Regions from separate parts of the Rahnella sp. BCC 1045 genome, predicted to be linked through region 1. Evidence: predicted binding sites of a transcription regulator. Region 1 holds the regulator's gene; each other region holds the start of a gene.
The links. Region 1 encodes LexA, which represses DNA repair genes until DNA is damaged. Its sites were predicted from a motif close to TNCTGTATGTACATACAGNA; they were not measured.
Positions count from the first base shown of each region.

Region 2: J1782_RS11275 (DNA translocase FtsK 4TM domain-containing protein) is a predicted target of LexA. The motif match lies at 3,096-3,115, and genes of this name have one in related genera.
Region 3: umuD (translesion error-prone DNA polymerase V autoproteolytic subunit) is a predicted target of LexA. The motif match lies at 2,575-2,594, and genes of this name have one in related genera.

Region 1 covers NZ_JAFMOZ010000145.1:31,023-38,071, reverse strand. Annotated here, with positions in the region: gene J1782_RS25425 (DUF5107 domain-containing protein) at 1-1,196, opposite strand, end outside; gene J1782_RS25420 (ROK family transcriptional regulator) at 1,306-2,502, shown strand; gene zur (zinc uptake transcriptional repressor Zur) at 2,602-3,111, shown strand; gene J1782_RS25410 (CsbD family protein) at 3,320-3,529, opposite strand; gene lexA (transcriptional repressor LexA) at 3,919-4,527, opposite strand; gene J1782_RS25400 (diacylglycerol kinase) at 4,647-5,015, opposite strand; gene plsB (glycerol-3-phosphate 1-O-acyltransferase PlsB) at 5,143-7,049, shown strand, end outside.
Region 2 covers NZ_JAFMOZ010000123.1:86,483-93,531, reverse strand. Annotated here, with positions in the region: gene J1782_RS11275 (DNA translocase FtsK 4TM domain-containing protein) at 1-3,028, opposite strand, end outside; gene lrp (leucine-responsive transcriptional regulator Lrp) at 3,151-3,645, opposite strand; gene J1782_RS11265 (hypothetical protein) at 3,931-4,095, opposite strand; gene trxB (thioredoxin-disulfide reductase) at 4,366-5,334, shown strand; gene cydD (cysteine/glutathione ABC transporter permease/ATP-binding protein CydD) at 5,484-7,049, shown strand, end outside.
Region 3 covers NZ_JAFMOZ010000130.1:70,790-77,838, reverse strand. Annotated here, with positions in the region: gene J1782_RS14910 (efflux RND transporter permease subunit) at 1-2,459, shown strand, start outside; gene umuD (translesion error-prone DNA polymerase V autoproteolytic subunit) at 2,615-3,052, shown strand; gene umuC (translesion error-prone DNA polymerase V subunit UmuC) at 3,036-4,301, shown strand; gene J1782_RS14895 (copper resistance protein) at 4,419-4,784, shown strand; gene J1782_RS14890 (protein-disulfide reductase DsbD) at 4,852-6,897, shown strand; gene J1782_RS14885 (DsbA family protein) at 6,897-7,049, shown strand, end outside.

The DNA.
Region 1 (7,049 bases):
GCGTCTTCGAGCAGAAGTTCGCTGTCCTTCTCACCGGCGATTTCCAGTCGTGCGGCCTGCAACGGACTGACGGCGTACACGCCCCACTTGAGTGTATCTCCGTGACGTTCAAGCTTAACTACTGCCTGCTCAGAAGCATTCTGCACTGTACCTAACCCGCTGTAAGGCAGGAAGTTTTGCACAAAACATTTCTCTTCATATGCATCCAGCCAGGTGAAGTCCGGCTGATTATCGGTGAAGACGCCGGTCATCAGTTCGATGTACGGCCCGTTGTTATCAGTGAGATTTCTGTCCCACGCACGGCCAAAATCGCAGTTCCCCCACGTCCACTGTTTTTTGCCCGGCGAAACATGATGGTCGGCGATGTGCAGTAATCCGCCCTGCTGATCGTGGTCATACGCGCCGACAAAGTCGTAGTCAGATTTATCCGCCATGTATGAAGTCGGCACCGGGATGTTTTTGTAGCGCGAGATATCGGTGCCTGCCGAGTAATCCACTTTGTAGTAAGTGCCGGTGGCTATCGGGAATGACGAGACGTCGCGTTTGCCGTGATCGAAAACCGCGGTGACGTCCGGCGGGAATACACTCTGATGACCGTCGCCGCCGGTGACCGCGGGGTTCGCCCACCACAGGAAATGGCGCGGCGTTGGATTGCCGTTGTAAATTTTCGCGCTGATTTCCAGCAACGCTTTGTCCGGATACACCGTGAAACCGGTCATCACCTGCAAACCGCGCATCGGCTCAACTTCACCCATCCAGACCGTTTTCGCGCCGTTTTCCTGCTCGGCAATCGTGAAGTCTACCGGCATAAAAGTGGTCGGGCGGTGATGTTGCGGCCAGTTAAATTCAATGCCGCCGGAAATCCACGGCCCGAGCAAGCCGACCAGTGCCGGTTTCACGACTTCGTTGTAATAGACAAAATCACGCTGTTTTACTTTGTCCCAGGCGCGATGTACACGCCCGCCAAGCTCGGGTAACAGCATGATTTTGATATAATCATTTTCCAGATACAGCGCCTGATAGGTTTTCATGACTTTCTCACCGGTCAGCGTATCGGTCACGCCGTACGGATAGACCGCGCCGGACGAGCCCTGATACACCCGGTGCGCCAGAAACATCGGGTGCGTGTCCTGTTTCCCTGTTAACCAGGTCGGTAAATCCACCGCTTCCTGCCAGACTTTTACTGTTCCGCTCATGATTTGTCCTCAATACGTCATACCTAAATATCAATTTCGAGAGTCTACGCAACGTACAAAAGACGCGGATCCGCTACGGTCACGCAATTCAGTAAACGGGGTTTAGTAAATGCCGATGGAAGGATTGAACAATCTGCGGGTACGTCAGTTTAATAAGCAGGTGCTGATGACGTTGCTTTACCGGGAGAAAAATACCAGTAAATCAACGCTGTCGCGGCTTTCACATCTGTCGATTCCGGCTATCAGCAAGATCCTTGATGATCTGCAAAACGACGGACTGATCACCCATAATCCGGTGAATTTGCATTCCCGCGGGCTTGGCGGCGGAAGTTATCAGGTCGCCACGGATGACAGCACGATCTTGTGCATGAACATCACGCCTTATCGCATCGAGAGCATTCTGGTGAACCGGCTGATTTTGCCGCTGAGCGGCTACCAGCTGACGGATATTGCGGTCAAAACGCCGGAAGCGATGCTGGCGCAGATCGAAGCCTGTTTTCATCAGTATCGGAAGAAATTCCCCGGCCTCAAAATCCGGCTGGCGCTGGCGATCCACGGGCAGGTGAATCCGACTACCGGCGTGTCTCAGCGCATGCCGCAGGCACCGTGGACCGGCGAAATCGAGATTAAATATTTGCTCGAAGAGAAGCTGCAAACCGAAATCCTGATGGATAACGACTGCATCATGCTGGCGCTGGCCGAGAAGTGGCAGCACGCGAACGACCAGCATGATTTTTGCGTGATCAACGTCGATTACGGCATCGGATCTTCTTTCGTGATCAATCAGCAGATTTATCGCGGCAGCCTTTTTGGCAGCGGGCAACTCGGGCACACGATTGTCGATCCGCAGGGCAGCCGCTGCGCCTGTGGTCGCTATGGTTGCCTGGAAACGCTGGCTTCGCTGTCGGCGCTGAAGAAAAAAGCCCGGCAGCTTATCGTGACAGAGAATCCTTTGCAGCCACCACGCACACCGGGCACGCAGGAGCTGATTGACCGGTTTCATCAGGGCGACGCGGCACTTTGCGCGCAGGTGATGGAGGGTGCGCGGGCGCTGGGACTGAGCCTGTATAATTTCCTCAATATTTTGAACATTAACCGTATTTATCTGTACGGTCGCAGTTGCGGATTCGGCGACGTCTGGCTGAACGCCGTCCGCGCACAGAGCGGGCTGAACCCGTTTGACAGAACCGATCATGTCAAAACGCAGGCGACACACATTGCGCCCGGCACGCTAAGCCGCGAGCAGCAAATTATGGGCATTGGTTACCTGTATGTGGAAAAAGCGCTGGAAGGTATGGCGGGCTGAGCGGCGCATAATTCGTCGATCTGGCTGAAGCATGATAAAATTAAGAATGGCTGCATGATGTGGCCTATTTATCCCAATCTGCGCTCAGAGAATGTTGCTATGACCCTGAATAATCCGGAAAAATTACTTTCACAAGCTGAAGAACTTTGCCAGCAGCGCAATGTTCGTCTTACACCGCAGCGGCTGGAAGTTTTGCGACTGATGGCGCAACAACCCGGTGCGATCAGCGCCTATGACTTGCTGGATCTGCTGCGCGTCAGCGAACCACAGGCCAAACCGCCAACGGTTTACCGGGCGCTGGATTTTCTGCTGGAACAAGGGTTTATTCATCGGGTTGAATCGGCTAACAGCTATGTGCTTTGCCATCATTTCGAAGAGCCGAGCCACACTTCCGCGCTATTTATCTGTGACCGCTGCGGGCTGGTCACGGAAAAAACCACAGACGGCATTGAAGAACGTCTGGCGAAACTGGCACTTGAATCTGGTTTTGAGTTGCGTCATTCGGTCGTTGAAGCGCATGGCTTATGTGCCGAATGCAAAGTTGTTGAAACCTGCGACAGCCACGATCATTGCGAACACGACCACAGCATTGTGGTAAAAAAACGCTGAGAAATCAGGTGTTTTTGATGGAATTTCAAAAGGCGTAAAGCGGAAGGGTTTTAACGCAGCTGAACGGATAATTTAAGGTGTAGAAGGAAGATGTAGAAGGAAGATGTTGAAGGTTGGGTACATCCTTGTACCCGTATCCTGAAAGTGTTCCGGGTAGGAGCAGCAATAACTCAGGATACGTCACTGATACGCGAGGGGGAGTCGCGTGTTACCAGTGATATTTGTTTTTCGATTCCCAATCCTTGAGCTCTTTCTCGGCCTGATCCTTCTGATAGCCATATCGCTCCTGAATCTTACCTACCAGCTGATCACGTTTACCTTCAACGACTGTCAGGTCGTCATCAGTCAGCTTACCCCACTGTTCTTTCACTTTCCCTTTGAACTGCTTCCAGTTACCGTCGGCTTGGTCCTTATTCATGATAAATATCTCCTGTTACCTTGGGTTGTGGAGCTGCACGTTTGCTGGCAGCCCGTCCTTAACACTTCAAAGCTTAGTAGAGAATGCGGATTCGTCTTCCCAAAACAGGGATAAAAACCACTATTAGGATTAATCCAAAGCAGGATATAACGTGGAATTGGAATCTGTCTGACTGAAAAAGGCCTGTAATTCAGAGCACAGAGAGTGCAAATCCGGCATTTGATCTAAACAGGCAACGCAGCGGATAACACATGAGAAAAAGGATTTTATCGGGAAAGTTTATAAGCAGCTTCAAACAATATCGCCCCAAAACGGGGCGATGAGATACTGATATTTACAGGCGCGTCAGAGGCGGCCAATGCACCTGCAACGTAGAACTTAAGCGCAGATTAGATCCAGTCGCCGTTGCGGATAACGCCAACCGCCAGACCTTCAATGCTGAAATTCTGTTCACGCAAATCAACCACAATCGGCTGGAATTCGCTGTTTTCAGGCAACAGCTGAACAACACTGCCCTGTTTCTTCAGGCGTTTGACCGTGACTTCATCATCAATACGCGCAACGACAACCTGCCCGTTACGGACGTCCTGCGTTTTGTGTACTGCCAGTAGGTCACCATCCAGAATACCGATATCACGCATCGACATCCCGCTGACGCGCAGCAGGAAATCCGCACTCGGTTTAAACATGGCCGGATCGACCTGGTAATGTCCTTCGATGTGCTGCTGAGCCAGCAGCGGTTCACCGGCGGCAACGCGGCCAATCAGCGGTAAACCTTCTTCTTCTTCCATCAGCAGACGAATACCGCGCGAAGCACCGGAAACGATCTCGATAACGCCTTTACGCGCCAGCGCTTTCAGGTGTTCTTCCGCCGCGTTCGGGGAACGGAACCCCAGACGGGATGCAATCTCTGCGCGGGTCGGTGGCATACCGGTGGTGGAGATATGATCGCGAATAAGGTCGTAGACCTCTTGTTGTCTGGTCGTTAAAGCTTTCATTCCGCCCCCTGGTTGTTTATACAGTCTTGCTGTGAGTATATACAGCTAAACGGGCAATGAAAACCTAAGATTGAATAAAAACAGGGCATAACGACAATTCCTGGAATACAGGTTCCAGATCAGAACCATCGCGGCCAAAAGATGCTGACCCAGACAAAAATCGCCAATATGATGGTCAGAAGTACGGCGGCGGAGCCAATATCTTTCGCACGTCCAGACAGGACGTGAAACTCAGGCCCGATGCGGTCAATCGCGGATTCAATGGCGCTGTTAAGCAGTTCAGTCACACACACCAGCACGACGGAGCCAATCAGCAGGATACGTTCTATACTGCTGACATCCAGCCAGAAAGATAACAAAATTAGCGGGATAGCGACGCTGGCTTCCTGGCGAAAAGCCGCTTCATTTTGCCATGCGGCTTTCAATCCTTTCCAGGAATATCCGGCTGCTTTATAAATTCGGGTAAATCCGGTGACTTGGTTCGCCATTTCGGGTACTGATCCTTTGAGTGTTTGCAGCATTTTAGCTGTTATATGGTATCGCATCACCACAGATCTCATCTGAGCTTTCTGGTATCCTTGCGGCGAAATTGCTAACAAGAGGCTTCACGTTTTTATGTCAGGTTGGCGTAGACTTTATTACACATTATTGAATTTACCACTCTCATTGCTGGTAAAGAGCAAGGTCATACCTTCAGATCCGGTTACCGAGTTGCATTTAGACCCGACGCGCCCGATTTTGTACGTATTGCCTTATAACTCCAAAGCAGACTTGCTGACGTTGCGTGCGCAATGTCTGGCCGAGAATCTGCCCGACCCTCTTATTCCGCTGGAAATCGACGGAACCCTGCTGCCAAGCCATGTTTTCATTGCTGAAGGCCCGCGCGTATTCTCTTATTACACGCCGAAGCAGGAATCCGTAAAGCTGTTCCACGACTATCTGGATTTGCATCGCAACAATCCGGATTTAGACATTCAGATGCTGCCAGTTTCCGTGATGTTTGGTCGTGCGCCGGGCCGGGAAGGTCAGGATGATACGCCGCATCTGCGCGTGCTGAATGGCATCCAGAAATTCTTCGCCGTGCTGTGGCTCGGACGTGACAGTTTTGTTCGTTTCTCTAATACCGTTTCCCTGCGCTATATGGCGACGGAACACGGTACAGACAAAACTATCGCTCAGAAACTGGCACGCGTGGCGCGCATGCATTTCTCCCGCCAGCGTCTGGCGGCAGTCGGCCCGCGCCTTCCAGCTCGTCAGGATTTATTCAATAAGCTGCTGGCTTCCAAGGCCATCGAAAAAGCGATTGAAGACGAAGCCCGCAGCAAGAAAATTTCCCATGAAAAAGCCCAGCAGAATGCTATCGCGCTGATGGAAGAAATCGCGGCGAATTTCTCTTATGAGGCCGTGCGTCTGTCGGACCGTGTGCTGAGCTGGACGTGGAACCGCTTATATAAAGGCATCAACGTCAACAATGCTGAGCGTGTCCGTCAGCTGGCGCTGGATGGTCAGGAAATTGTGTATGTGCCCTGCCACCGCAGTCATATGGACTACCTGCTGTTGTCTTACGTGCTCTATCACCAGGGGCTGGTGCCGCCGCATATCGCTGCCGGTATCAACCTGAATTTCTGGCCAGCCGGTCCGATTTTCCGCCGTCTTGGCGCGTTCTTCATTCGTCGTACCTTTAAAGGCAACAAACTCTATTCCACCGTTTTCCGTGAATATCTGGGCGAGTTGTTCAGCCGTGGTTATTCGGTCGAATACTTTGTCGAAGGGGGTCGTTCACGCACCGGACGCCTGCTTGAACCCAAAACCGGTACGCTGGCGATGACCATTCAGGCCATGCTGCGCGGCGGTTCACGTCCGATTACGTTAGTGCCGATTTACATCGGTTATGAGCACGTGATGGAAGTGGGGACCTACGCGAAAGAATTGCGCGGTGCGACCAAAGAAAAAGAAAGCCTGACCCAGATGCTCAATGGTCTACGCAAACTGCGCAACCTTGGCCAGGGTTATGTCAATTTCGGTGAGCCGCTGCATCTGACCACGTACCTGAACCAGAATGTGCCGACCTGGCGTGAAGCAATCGATCCTATCGAAGCGCAACGTCCAAGCTGGCTGACGCCAACGGTGCAGGATCTGGCAGAGCAGATCATGGTGCGTATCAACAACTCAGCGGCAGCCAATGCCATGAACCTGTGTTGTACCGCGCTGCTGGCATCACGACAGCGCTCACTGACCCGCGAACAGCTGATCGAACAAATCGACTGCTATCTGCAATTGCTGCGTAACGTACCTTATAACGCGGATTCGACCGTGCCTGATCTGAGCGCCGATCAGCTGCTCGATCACGCGCTGAACATGAACAAGTTCCAGGTCGAGAAAGACAATATCGGCGACATCATCGTTCTGCCGCGCGAACAAGCGGTGCTGATGACGTATTACCGCAACAACATCCACCATATGCTGGTTCTGCCGTCGCTGATTTCAAGTATCGTGATGCACCACCGCCATGTGAGTCGTGC
Region 2 (7,049 bases), on a different contig from region 1:
TACGGGTCGGGATGTTCGCCTTGATCAGACCGGTAATGACGTCGACGGAAGGACGCTGTGTTGCCAACACCAGGTGGATACCGGCCGCACGGGCTTTCTGTGCCAGACGTGCAATCAGCTCTTCCACTTTTTTACCGACGGTCATCATCAGGTCAGCAAATTCGTCGACCATCACCACAATAAACGGTTCTTTTTGCAGATATGGCGGTTCTGCAGCCATACCGTCGCCAGGCTTCCAGAATGGATCGGGAATCGGTCTGCCCATCGCTTCCGCCTCAAGAATGCGTTCGTTGTAACCCGCCAGATTTCGCACACCCAGCGCGGACATCAGTTTATAGCGACGCTCCATTTCACCGACACACCAGCGCAGCGCATTCGCTGCATCTTTCATGTCGGTAACCACTTCGGTCAGCAGATGCGGGATCCCTTCATACACGGACAACTCGAGCATTTTCGGGTCAATCATGATGAAGCGCACATCTTCTGGCTTGGATTTATACAACATGCTGAGGATCATGGCGTTCACACCCACAGACTTACCGGAACCGGTTGTACCGGCCACCAGCAAGTGCGGCATTTTCGCCAGATCGGCAATAACGGGTTCGCCTGAAATGTCTTTACCCAACACGATCGTCAGCGGAGAGGTACTTTCTTTGAATTTCGCGCAGTCCAGCACTTCACGCAGATACACTGTCTGGCGCTTTTTATTCGGCAACTCCAGACCAACGTACGGCTTGCCGGGGATCACTTCCACGACGCGCACGGCGACGGCGGATAATGAACGGGCAAGGTCACGCGACAGGTTAGAAATTCGCGCGGCTTTCACGCCCGGCGCAAGATCCAGCTCAAAACGTGTGATGACCGGACCTGGCAATTTTCCGACGACATCCGCTTTAATGCGGTAATCGTTCAGGCGCGCTTCAATCAGATTGCCCATCTGCTCGAGGGCGAACTCGTCAACAGGTTCTGCTTCCGCCGGTGGCGAGGTCAGCAAATCCAGGGACGGCAGCGGCGTTGTCGGCTTGACCAGCGGCTGCTCATTACGCATCAGGAACGGGTGGATCAGGCTGTCCATATCAGGCTGTGCAGACGGCGATGACTGACGTGGCGCTTCATATTCCTGCGCATGCTGCACAGGCTCTGAAGCGGCCTGACGCTGATAAGGCGGCTGTTGTGCAAACGCAGCAGGTTGCGGCTCTTCTTCTGCCTGAGCTGGCAACGTGAATAACGGTTCTGACGGCGTATCATCAACCAGATCGGCCATTGGCGAGAAGCTAAACGCATCGTGCTGGCTCAGTTTCATCGCAGCGGCAGCGAAATCATCCGCAACGGTATTTGTCGCCTCTGGCGGCAGACTCTGCGAGTGATGATGCTGAACCAGACCACTTTGCGGTTCGACGTCCTGCTGATAACGGGCGTTTTCCCGCGCTGCAAACGCGTTGCGTAATTCCGCTTCCTGCAACGCTGCTTCTTCATCAGGCTCATCTTCGGTGACAGATTCACCGTAGCGTTCCTGTTGCTGAGCCGCAAAAGCTTCCTGTAACGCCGCTTCTTGTCGGGCTTCCTCATCAGCCTGCGCCAGAGGATCGTTATGCCAGTCAGCGTGTTCTGCCTCTTTTTGCGCGGCAGCTTGTGCATTTTCCTGCTGTTCGGCGATGCGCTGCGACGGCAATTTAATCCCGTAGGAAGCCAGTTCACGACGCGTTGGAATACGCACCGGATTTGGACGCGGCAATTCCGGCCCGAAGCCTTTCTTCACCTGAGGATTTTCATCACTCACGGCGCTGAACGCTGGCATAAACGTATTGCCGGCAGACGTTGCCGCCGACTGCCCTGCCTGCGCAAGGCCGGTTGCCAGTGCTGCGGTGGCCGCGACGCTCGCAATTTGCGCCGCATCAGGTGCCGCAGAGCTGAAATCAAACGGAGAACGTGAATGCTCAACCGCCGTCTGCCAGTTACCCATACTCGGACCATCGTCATCGCTGCGCTGAACCGGTGCCGGAGAAGGTGATTGCTGTACCGGCTGCGGATGACGTGGCACAGGTGTCTCTTCCGGAATTTCGAAGTTATATAACGGCGGAGCCGCAGGCTGCGGTGCTTGCGGAGACGGAGCTATTTCTGCCACCGGCGGTTCAGCCGCATACGGATTCACTGTTTCTGCCGCCATAGCCGGAGCTGGTTCGGCCGCAATAACCGGCGTAACCGGAGGCGTTTGTACTGCCGGATTAGTCACGGAAGGCGTAGAGAAAAGAACGTCGTCTTCGTCAGCTTCTGAAGCCGCGACAGCCTCTGGCACAGCCGCCGCCGCAGTAGCAGCAACCGCGGCAGGAGCCACTTTCGCTACCGGTTTTTCGTCATCGTCTTCCAGTAACGGATCGTCCTGCTCGTCGTATTCGTAATCTTCATCCCGGCGTGAACGGTTGGTCACGATATTAGTGACACCAAGCACTGCACCGCCGATTTTTTCAGCGATCGTCAGCCATGACCAGCCGGTGAACAGCGTCAGCCCGGCCGCCCAGACGCACAGCAGAACCAGCGTTGCCCCGACGTTGTTGAAGTACGGCGTCATCGCTGTGCTCAGCAAACTGCCTATCACACCGCCCGACGCGAAGTAGTAAAGGTCATCGACGTTGACGGATGCCAGACCGCAGGACGTGACAATAAGCGCCAGCGTCCCGATAAGGCGCAGCGACAAAGCAAAATAATCGACAAAATCCTGATTATCCCGCTGACGGAAAGCCGCCCAGCACAGACACAGGATAATAGGGGGAATAGCGTAACCAAATACGCCAAAAATGAAGAACAGCGTGTCGGCCATCCAGGCACCCACACCACCGCCCCAGTTGTGAATAGGCCCATGCCATGCGGTCTGAGACCAGCTTGGATCAGAGGGGTTAAAACTCACCAATGCCGCCATTAAATAAGCAGCAAAAATCGCTACCACCACCAGCAAAGCCTCCAGGAGACGGCGACCATTGCTCAGTTTTTTAAGGGTAACTTCTTTATCTTCTGTATATTCCTGGCTCAAGAAAGGCTCTCCAGGTTCCTGTGAACTGAGAAAAAGCAACAGCGCCGAGAGTAGACCCCGGCGCCATAGCTGTATAGATACACAGGAGTGTAGCTAAAAATGCAAGGTTTTGCACCTGACAATTACCGTGTCTTAATGACCAGGCGATTCGTCTGTTTCACTTCTTCCATTACCACATAGGTACGGGTGTCGTTAACGCCCGGCAGACGAAGCAAAGTCTCACCTAACAACTTACGGTAAGCCGACATATCAGGTACGCGGGTTTTCAACAGATAGTCGAAATCCCCAGAAACCAAATGACACTCCTGAATATCTTCGAGTTTTTGTACTGCCGCATTGAACTGCTCAAACACATCTGGCGCGCCGCGGTTGAGAGTGATCTCAACAAATACCAGCAACGAAGCATCCAGATAATGCGGGTTGAGCAATGCGGTATAGCCATTGATGAAGCCCTGACGTTCCAGACGACGAACGCGCTCCAGACATGGAGTCGGAGATAATCCCACACGTTTGGAAAGCTCGACGTTTGAAATCCGGCCATCCTTTTGCAATTCGTTGAGGATGTTACGGTCAATACGGTCGAGATCTTTTCCCGGACGTTTTTTGTTGTCTACCATTATTATTGTCTCTCTGCTGTCCTTCCCTGCACCTGCCATACCCCAGCCAACTTCAATGTCTAAGGGTTGTCCCAAGCGAAGACCCGATTATTAAGGTTTACGCATCCAAAAGTCGTGTTGATCCCCTGTCAAAAGGAACACGGCCGTATAAGCGGATACTCAAAAGAAATAACCGTGCGAAATTAATAGGTTGTAAACAGCCAACCTGATTCACTAAACCCTGCTGTAACTAAAAAGTCAAAAAGCAAGACCAGAACGGGTCTGGTAGCAGCCAATTGCATAAATTCAAGTCACAGACAGGCAGTTAATTTCTTCTTCCCCTGATGTTTTCGCAAATGCACAGCGGATTGTCAAAGTAAAAGAAGCAAAATCAGAAGAACGTGCCAGATTGAAAAGCCAGCGCGCCTTTTTAGCTATCTTTAATCTTTGAACAATAACAATTCCGTTCACGCCTTATTTCAGTCAAATCCACACAAACTGCCGTGATTTGTCATCAAAAGTCCGCGTACGGGCAAACAACCTGCCAGCGCATTCATGTCTTTACGCTGTTTTTTTACTCTAACCATCAAACAGTTACCTGCAGCGAAATCCTTTCTACGCGGGTTCGGCAGTAAAAACTATCAGACAAATCGTTAACAACATCTGAGTTTGCTTTTTTTAACGCGCTATTTTCCCTACAATCGGTCTATCGCTAGTCGCCATCGCGGAGATGAATTACGCATGAGTACGGTTAAACACAGTAAATTATTGATTCTGGGCTCTGGCCCGGCGGGTTATACCGCGGCAGTTTATGCTGCACGCGCTAACCTCAACCCGGTTTTAATCACCGGTGTCGAAAAAGGCGGTCAACTGACCACCACCACGGAAGTGGAAAACTGGCCGGGCGATCCGGAAGGTCTGACCGGTCCGGGCTTAATGGAACGTATGCACGAGCACGCGACCAAATTTAATACCGAAATCATTTTCGACCATATTAACAAAGTTGATTTGCAGAACCGTCCTTTCCGCCTGACCGGTGACAGCGGCGAATATACCTGTGACGCGCTGATTATCGCCACCGGTGCTTCGGCACGTTATATCGGTCTGCCTTCTGAAGAAGCATTTAAAGGTCGCGGTGTGTCTGCCTGTGCAACCTGTGACGGCTTCTTCTACCGCAATCAGAAAGTTGCGGTAGTCGGCGGCGGCAACACGGCTGTAGAAGAAGCGCTTTATCTGGCGAACATCGCCTCCGAGGTTCACCTCATTCACCGTCGGGACAGTTTCCGTGCGGAAAAAATTCTGGTTGACCGTCTGAACGATAAAGTCGCCAGCGGCAACATCGTTCTGCACACGCACAAAACGCTGAACGAAGTGGTCGGCGATCAGATGGGCGTCACCGGCGCGAGCCTGCTTGATGTCCGTACTGACGAAAAATCGCAGGTTGACGTGGCTGGCGTGTTCATCGCTATCGGTCACAGCCCGAACACCGGCATTTTCGAAGGTCAGCTGGAACTGAAAGATGGCTACATCAAAGTGCAGTCCGGCTCGCATGGCAACGCAACACAGACCAGCATTCCGGGCGTTTTCGCTGCCGGCGATGTCATGGATCATATCTATCGTCAGGCAATTACCTCTGCGGGAACCGGATGTATGGCCGCGCTGGATGCCGAACGCTATCTGGACGGTTTATCGCAAGCCCCGGATTTATAATTACTCCTTCGGGTAGTTATTGGACATAGAGTCCATACAAAGAGTAACGAATAAGGCGGCGTAATTGCCGCCTTATTATTTTCAGTTTGTGGTCTGAGCATGTAACATGAGCGCCCTCCCATCCGGATTGCTGCGCAGACTGATGCCTGATGAATAAAACACGACAACAAGAACTTATCCGCTGGTTAAAACAACAAAGCTCCCGCGCTAAAGGCTGGATCCGACTGTCTATGATGCTGGGCCTGCTTTCTGGTTTGCTGATCCTCGCACAGGCCTGGCTGATGGCCGGATTACTGCACAGTCTGATCATTGAACATGCGCCGCGTGAAACGCTCTTACAAAGCTTCCTGCTGATGGCCCTGACGTTTATTCTGCGCGCCGTCGTGACCTGGTTACGTGAACAGGTTGGCTTTATCTGCGGGCGGGTTATTCGTCAGGAAATGCGTAAACTGGTTCTGGACCGCCTCGAAAAACTGGGACCCGCGTGGATTCAGGGTAAACCGGCCGGTAGCTGGGCCAGCATCATTCTTGAACAAATCGAAGATATGCAAGATTACTATGCCCGCTACCTTCCGCAAATTGCATTGGCCGGGATTATTCCCCTGCTGATTCTGGTCAGCGTGTTCCCAATTAACTGGGCTGCCGGATTAATTCTGCTCGTCACTGCCCCGCTGATCCCGCTGTTTATGGCGCTGGTTGGCATGGGCGCGGCGGATGCAAATCGTCGTAACTTTGTCGCCCTCGCGCGTCTGAGCGGTAATTTCCTCGACAGCCTGCGGGGTCTGGACACCTTACGCCTCTTCAACCGCGGCTCTGCCGAAGTGGAGAAAATCAAACGCTCCACTGAGAACTTCCGTGCGCGCACCATGGACGTTTTACGTCTGGCATTTTTGTCCTCTGCGGTTCTGGAGTTTTTCGCTTCGATTTCCATCGCCGTCGTCGCCGTTTACTTCGGTTTTTCCTACCTTGGCGAGCTCAATTTTGGCAGCTACGGTACGCCGGTCACGCTCTTTGCGGGCTTCCTGGTGCTCATCCTCGCACCAGAATTCTTCCAGCCCCTGCGTGATTTAGGCGCGTTTTATCACGCTAAAGCGCAGGCGGTCGGCGCGGCTGAAAGCCTGCTGACCTTCCTGAGCGCCGAAGAAGCCGAAATGGGTGACGGTGATAAAAGCTGGCCGCAGGGTTATGACGTTTCACTTGAGGCGCGAGACCTGCTGGTTAAGTCGCCGCAGGGGAAAACGCTGGCAGGGCCGCTGACCTTTACTGTTCCGGCAGGACAGCGCATTGCGATTGTCGGGCTGAGCGGTGCGGGCAAAAGCTCCCTGCTCAGTGCGCTCCTCGGTTTTCTGCCATATCAGGGTTCCCTGAGTGCCAGCGGCATTGAGGTGAAATCGTTGCGCAATGATGAATGGCGTAAACAACTTAGCTGGGTCGGCCAGAACCCACATCTGCCGGAGCAGACGCTGCGTTCGAATATTCTTTTGAATCAGCCAGATATCAGCGAAGCACAACTCCAAAGTGCAATTAACCGTGCGTATGTGAATGAATTCCTGCCGCTGCTGCCTGAGGGACTGGAAACTGAACTGGGCGACAGCGCGGCGCGACTGTCGGTGGGTCAGGCGCAGCGTGTCGCTGTTGCGCGCGCCCTGCTTTCTCCCTGCCGGTTATTGCTGCTAGATGAACCGACGGCCAGCCTTGACGCACACAGCGAAAAA
Region 3 (7,049 bases), on a different contig from region 1:
TTGATTTGCAGCAGGTCACCGACGCCCTGAAAGCGCAAAATGCGGTCGAACCTGCGGGTGTTTTGCGCAGCGATCGTGAAAATATCGCCCTGCGCGTAAGCGGCTCCCTGACGTCTGAGCAAAGTTTGCAGGCGGTGACGCTGCACATCGCCGGGCGCTACATTCCGCTGACGGATATCGCGACGATAAGCCGTCAGGATGCCGAGCCGCCTGCACCCGAATTTCGTGTTAACGGGCAACCCGCTATCGGGCTGGCGATTTCTATGGCTTCCGCCGGGAATATGCTGTCCTTTGGCAAAGCGCTCAATGACCGGATGGCGGACATCCGCACGCGCCTCCCGCACGGCATTGAAATGGTCAAAGTGGCCGATCAGTCAGCGGTGGTTTCACAGGCCGTCAGTAGCTTTATCCGGGTGCTGATTGAATCCGTTTTCATTGTATTAGCCGTCTCTTTTGTTTCACTCGGCACCCGCGCCGGGCTGGTTGTGGCGGCGGCCATTCCGGTGGTTCTGGCCATGACGTTCATCGGCATGATGCTGGCGGGAATCGGGTTACAGCGCATTTCTCTGGGCGCGCTGATCATTGCGCTCGGGTTACTGGTGGATGACGCGATGATCACCGTTGAAGCGATGGTGTCGCGTATCGAGGCGGGAGATTCGGCCTGGCGCGCCGCCACCTACGCTTTTGAAACGACGGCATTCCCGATGCTTACCGGCACACTGGTGATGATTGCCGGTTTTATTCCGGTGGGCTTCGCGGCCTCAAGCGCCGGTGAATATTGTTACTCCCTGTTCGCCGTGGTGCTTATCGCGTTGCTGTGTTCCTGGGTGGTCGCCATTCTTTTTTCGCCGCTGATCGGGACGTGGATTTTACCCGCAAAGCTTGCATCGCACGGTGAAAAGTGTGGCCGGTTAATGCGTTTCTACCTGCGTCTGCTGAATTATGTGCTGCTTCACCGGTGGGGCACGCTGAGTATTGCCTGTCTGTTGCTGGCGATGGCGATGTATGCGACGACGTTTATGCAGGGGGAATTCTTCCCCGCCTCCGACCGGCCGGAATTACTGGTGAGTCTCACGCTTCCCGCGAATGCTTCCTGGACAGAAACCGCGCAGCAAACTGAACGCCTGGAACGTGCGCTGCAAGGTAACCGGAATGTCGATCACTATTCGGATTATGTCGGATCGGGGGCTGCGCGCTTTTATCTGCCGATGGATGTGTTACTGGATAACGAGAATACGGCGCAGCTGGTCATTGTCGCCAAAAATCTGGAAGACCGTGACAAGCTTCGCGCACAGCTTGAGGCCATTTTAGCCCGTGATTTCAGCGACATCACCACGCGCGTTTCCCCGCTGGAACTCGGCCCGCCGGTCGGATGGCCGGTAAAATATCGCGTCAGCGGCCCGGACTATGCGAAGGTCAGACAGATCGCCCAACATCTCGCTGCCACGCTGGGTGAGGTTCCGGTTACGCGCGAAGTGAATCTGACCGCCGGAGAGCCCGAGCGGGTAATAACGCTGCGGGTGAATCAGACGGCAGCGCGTGCGGCAGGCGTTTCTTCGGAAAGTCTTGCGGCTTTGCTTAACACCGTCTGGTCAGGCAGCGTCGTCACCACCGTCCGGGATAAAAACCGGCTGATTGATGTTGTTCTGCGGGCGAACAACCGCGAGCGTCAGGATATCACCACGCTGTCGGGCCTGATGATCACCACCGCAACGGGGCAAAAAATCCCGATAAGTCAGGTCGCGACACCGGTCTGGGGGATTGACGATCCGGTTGTGTGGCGTCGCCAGCGGCTGCCGTTCATTACCGTTCAGACGGATTTAGCACCGGGGCTGCATGCTGAAACCGTATCGCAGCAACTCGCGCCGCGGGTTTCGCGTATCCGTGCGGCGATGCCTTCCGGATATAAAATCGAGGAGGGCGGCGTAGTGGCGGAGTCAGATAAAGGCAACGGTTCGGTGTATGCCGTGCTGCCGGTCACGTTGTGCGTGATGCTGATCCTGCTGATGATCCAGTTGCAGCGTTTTTCGCGCATGCTACTGGCCTTATTCATGGCTCCGTTCGGCCTTATCGGCATTGTGCTGGCGATGTTGCCCACCGGCACGCCGATGGGTTTTGTCGCCCTGCTGGGGGTTATCGCGCTGGCGGGAATGATTATCCGCAACGCGGTGATCCTGATCAGCGAAGTGGATAATAACGTTATCGCCGGGATGGGCCGTGATGACGCCATCAAGGCCGCCGCCGGGCACCGTTCAAGACCTATATTGCTGACGGCCTGCGCGGCAATACTGGGGATGCTGCCGATCGCCGAACAGGTATTTTGGGGGCCGATGGCTTACGCGATTATCGGCGGGTTAATTGTCGCCACTTTCGTCACGCTTACGCTGCTTCCGGCTGCGCTGAGCCTGATTATGCAGCGGGAGAAGGTGAGGGCGGCCGCTTGCGGAAATTCAATCTGACGCATTTAAAATCGCCAAAATTTCTTCTCTGCGAGATCAACACGATAGTCGCGCAGGCGGCGCGGGGCCTGCTGATCTGTGCTGGCAGCCATTGATCTGAGCACCTGATTAACTATACTGTATATAAATACAGTATGTTTGCAGGAACTCCACTCATGATGCTTTACAAAATCGCCGCACGGCAGCAAAAAACGGATATCCCGTTGTATTTAAACCCTATTGCAGCGGGTTTCCCCAGCCCGGCGGCGGACTATGTGGAGAAGGGTATCGATCTGGTGGCGCACCTGATTGCGCATCCTTCTTCTACCTATGTGCTTAAAGTCTCCGGCGATTCCATGCGGGACGCGGCGATCATCGATGGCTCAATGTTGCTGGTCGATTTCAGCCTGAAACCGGCTCACAACGATATCGTTGTCGCCAGTCTGGACGGAGAATTTACGGTGAAACGACTGATGCTCCATCCGTATCCTCATCTGCGGGCTGAAAACCCGTCCTACGCGCCTATTCCGCTGAATGAAGACCGGCAAGTCGAGATTGTCGGCGTTGTCACCACCGTTATCAGCACGATGCATCGCAATGTACGCACTCGCTGATGTGAACTCGTTCTACGCCAGTTGTGAAGTCGCCTGGCGCCCTGACCTGCAAGGCAAACCGGTCGTAGTGTTGTCCAATAATGATGGCTGCGTGATTGCGCTTTCGGCGGAAGCGAAGAAGCTCAAAATCAAAATGGGCGCGCCGTACTTCAAACAAAGGGCACTTTTTCAGCAACATAACGTGGTGGTTTTCAGCAGCAATTACGAACTTTACGGCGATATGAGCCACAGGGTGATGGAGACGCTGGGCGCGTTATGTCCGAAAATCGAAATCTATAGCATCGATGAGGCCTTTCTCGATCTCAGCCGGTTGCCGGGGGATCTCGATTTAGAAAGCTTCGGCAAGGAAATCAGGGACACGGTGAAACAACATACGCGGCTGACCCTTGGCGTCGGCATTGCGCCGACGAAAACGCTGGCAAAACTCGCCAATTTCGCAGCAAAAAAATGGACAAAAAGTCAGGGCGTTATCGATCTCTCTGATCCGGTTCGTCAGAAAAAGCTGATGTCGTATGTACCGGTCGAAGAGGTCTGGGGCGTGGGGCGGCGGATATCGAAAAAACTGAATGACGCCGGGATTAAAACGGCGCTCCAGCTTGCCGAATGCGACCTGTGGTTTATCCGGAAGAATTTTAATGTAGTGATGGAACGCACCGTGCGCGAGCTGCGCGGCGAACCTTGTTTAGGCTTTGACGAATTTGCGCCCGCCAAACAGGAAATTGTTTGCTCGCGGTCTTTCGGCACGCGGGTGACGGCGTATCAGGAAATGCGTGAAGCCATCTGTTATTACGCCACGCGGGCTTCTGAAAAGCTGCGCGCAGAGCATCAGTTTTGCCGGCAGATTTCCGTCTTTGTCAAAACCAGCCCGTTCGCGGAAGGGGAGATTTACTATGGAAATCTGGCGAGTACCCGGCTGATTACGCCCACTCAGGACACCCGCGACATTATCTTCGCTGCAACAAAGTGTCTGGATGATGTCTGGAAAGAAGGGCACCGGTATCAGAAAGCAGGCGTAATGCTGGGGGATTTTTTCAGTCAGGGCGTGTCCCAGTTGCACTTATTTGATGAGCGCGCGCCGCGTGCCAACAGCGATGCGCTGATGACGCTTTTCGATGAAATCAATGATAAAGGAAAAGGGACGCTGTGGTTCGCCGGGCAGGGGATCTCGCGGGACTGGCAGATGAAGCGCGAGATGTTATCCCCTGCATGGACCACCCGTCTGAGCGATGTCCCGGTGGCACGTGCCTGACGGCTAAACGAGTCACGCAGCGCAGATTATTGAGCGTAAATTCTTGTAATTCATGATTCATACATCTTGTGAATGTTTGAGTGGCCGTTAGAATGGCGGCCTGCTTGCGAGGGAAATGTGAATAAACAACGGCGTTCAGCACTGCTCTATTTTTGCCTGGCCTGTCTGGTCATACTGACGTGTATGACGCAGCGCATCGCCGGGCTGAATGCGCTGTCCGCAATCGTGCATCAGGAAACGGCGACGGCGCAGGCGTCATCCACGACTTCTGAAATCGCTAAAATTCCCGCTCCCTGCGAGCTCAGCAGCAAATCGCTGCTTTCTGTTCCTCCTCTCCTCTTAGAATTTGCGTTTCTGGCGCTGAGCCTGCTGCTGGCCTTTTTGTCACGCGGCAATCTGGCGGCGATCCGCCTGCTTGTGCCGGAGGCCGTCCCCGTGCCGCGCCTGCGGGTGCATTTGCGGCTCTGTGTATTTCGGGAATAAAAACTCCGGGAATAAAACACGCCTGTTTTTCATCAGGATGTGACTTTTTTATTTTTGGAGAAAATCGATGCGAAATTTATTCAGGGCGGCCGCTGGCTGCTTACTGATGCTCTGGCTGCATACCGGATATGCTGCCGACACCGGCTGGCTGCAAAGCCCGCAAAATACCCACGCGAAAGTGCGCTTACAGGCGCAGCCTGCCGATTCTTCTGAAGAAGAAACCCGGTTGCTGATTTCTGTCAGCCTCGAAAAAGGCTGGAAAACCTACTGGCGTTCGCCGGGGGAAGGCGGTATTGCGCCGTCAGTCGAATGGCAAAAACCGGTCACGGCGCAACAGGCTACAGGGTACTGGCCGACGCCCGCACGTTTTGATGTCGCGGGCATCACCACCCAGGGCTATCACGATGAAGTCACGCTGCCCGTCATCCTCAGCGGTGAAGTGCCGGGCACAATTGCCGGAACGCTGACACTGCCGGTGTGCAGCAACGTGTGCATTCTCACCGACTATCCTTTCAGTCTGGATCTCCGTTCCAGTACGGACAGCGCAGAATTCGCACGCGAGTTCGCCGCGGCAATGGGTAAAGTGCCGATAGCTGAAGGGCTGACAGACAGCGTGACGGCGGGATATCGCCCCGGCGTATTGCAGATCACCGCTCACCGCGGGCAGGGCTGGCAAAATCCGCAAGTGTTTACCGACACGCTGGAAGGCAGTTCGCTGGGCAAGCCGGTGGTGAAAGTGGACGGGCAACTGGCGCGGTTCACGCTGCCCGTGACCGACGAATGGGGCGATAAGGCGGCGGATATCACGGGCAAAACGCTGAGTATCGTGTTGTCGGAAAATGGTCTGGCGCAGCAAAATTACCTGAAAGTGATCCCGCTTTCTGCCGGCGCGCCGGGCGCGGTCGCACTCTGGCAGGTGGCGCTGATGGCACTGGCCGGTGGTTTCATTCTCAATCTTATGCCCTGCGTTCTGCCGGTGCTGGGCATGAAACTCGGCAGTATTTTGCAGGTGGAACAGCGCAACCGGAAAAGCATTCGCGTGCAGTTTCTGGCGTCATCGGGCGGGATTATCACCTCGTTTCTGGCGCTGGCGCTGCTGATGACGCTGCTCCGTTACACCCATCAGACGCTGGGCTGGGGCATTCAGTTTCAGAGTCCGTGGTTTATCGGGCTGATGGTGCTGGTCACGGCCGTATTTACCGCCAATCTGCTGGGGTTGTTTGAAATTAATCTGCCCTCAAAGATGACCACCCGTCTGGCGACGCATCAGCGTTCCGGTCTCAGCGGACACTTCGCTGAAGGCGCTTTTGCCACGCTGCTGGCGACGCCCTGTTCCGCGCCGTTTCTCGGCACGGCGGTGGCGTTCGCGCTGGCCGCACCGCTGCCGGTTCTGTGGGGGCTGTTCCTGATGCTGGGCATCGGCATGAGTCTGCCGTGGCTGATGATTGCCCTGTGGCCGGGGCTGGCGATGTGTCTGCCGCGGCCGGGGCGCTGGATGCTAAGGCTGCGGCTTTTCCTCGGCGCGCTGATGCTGTCGGCCTGTCTCTGGTTGCTCAGCCTGATGCAAAACCATTTCTCTGCGCTGACGGTCGCCGTGCTGGCGGGTGTCTTGCTGGTGATGCTGTTCGCCTTCTCCCTGCGCCGCTATGGCTTACGTAATTCGGCGTTAACTGCGGGGGCGGGCGCGCTTCTGGCCGGTGCCGTGATCGTCATGGCCTCGCACTTTTCAGGCACAGGCGGGAAGCCACTGCGCGATGATATTGCCTGGCAACCCTTGTCCGAAGAGGCGATTCAGACCGCGCTGGCGGCAAAAAAAGTGGTCTTTGTGGATGTTACCGCCGACTGGTGTGTGACCTGTAAAGCCAACAAATACAACGTACTGATGCGCGACGATGTGCAGAAAGCCCTGACGGAAAACGACGTTGTGGCCCTGCGCGGTGACTGGACGTTGCCGTCAAAACCGATCGATGACTTCCTGCAAAAACGCGGCAGCGTCGCCGTGCCGTTTAATCAAATTTATGGTCCGCACAATCCTGCCGGTGAAATCTTATCGCCGTTGCTTACCCGTGACGCCGTATTACAGGGGCTGGAAGATGCCCGTGGAGCCCGATAATGAAAACGTTAATGCTGATTATGATGATGGTGATTTCTCCGGTGGTTCTGGCGATGACGCCGGAAGATACGCTGTTTAACAACCCGGCCTCGCCGTGGTTTGGCGCGAAAAATCCCCGGCTGACCATTGTGTCCTTCACCGATTACAACTGT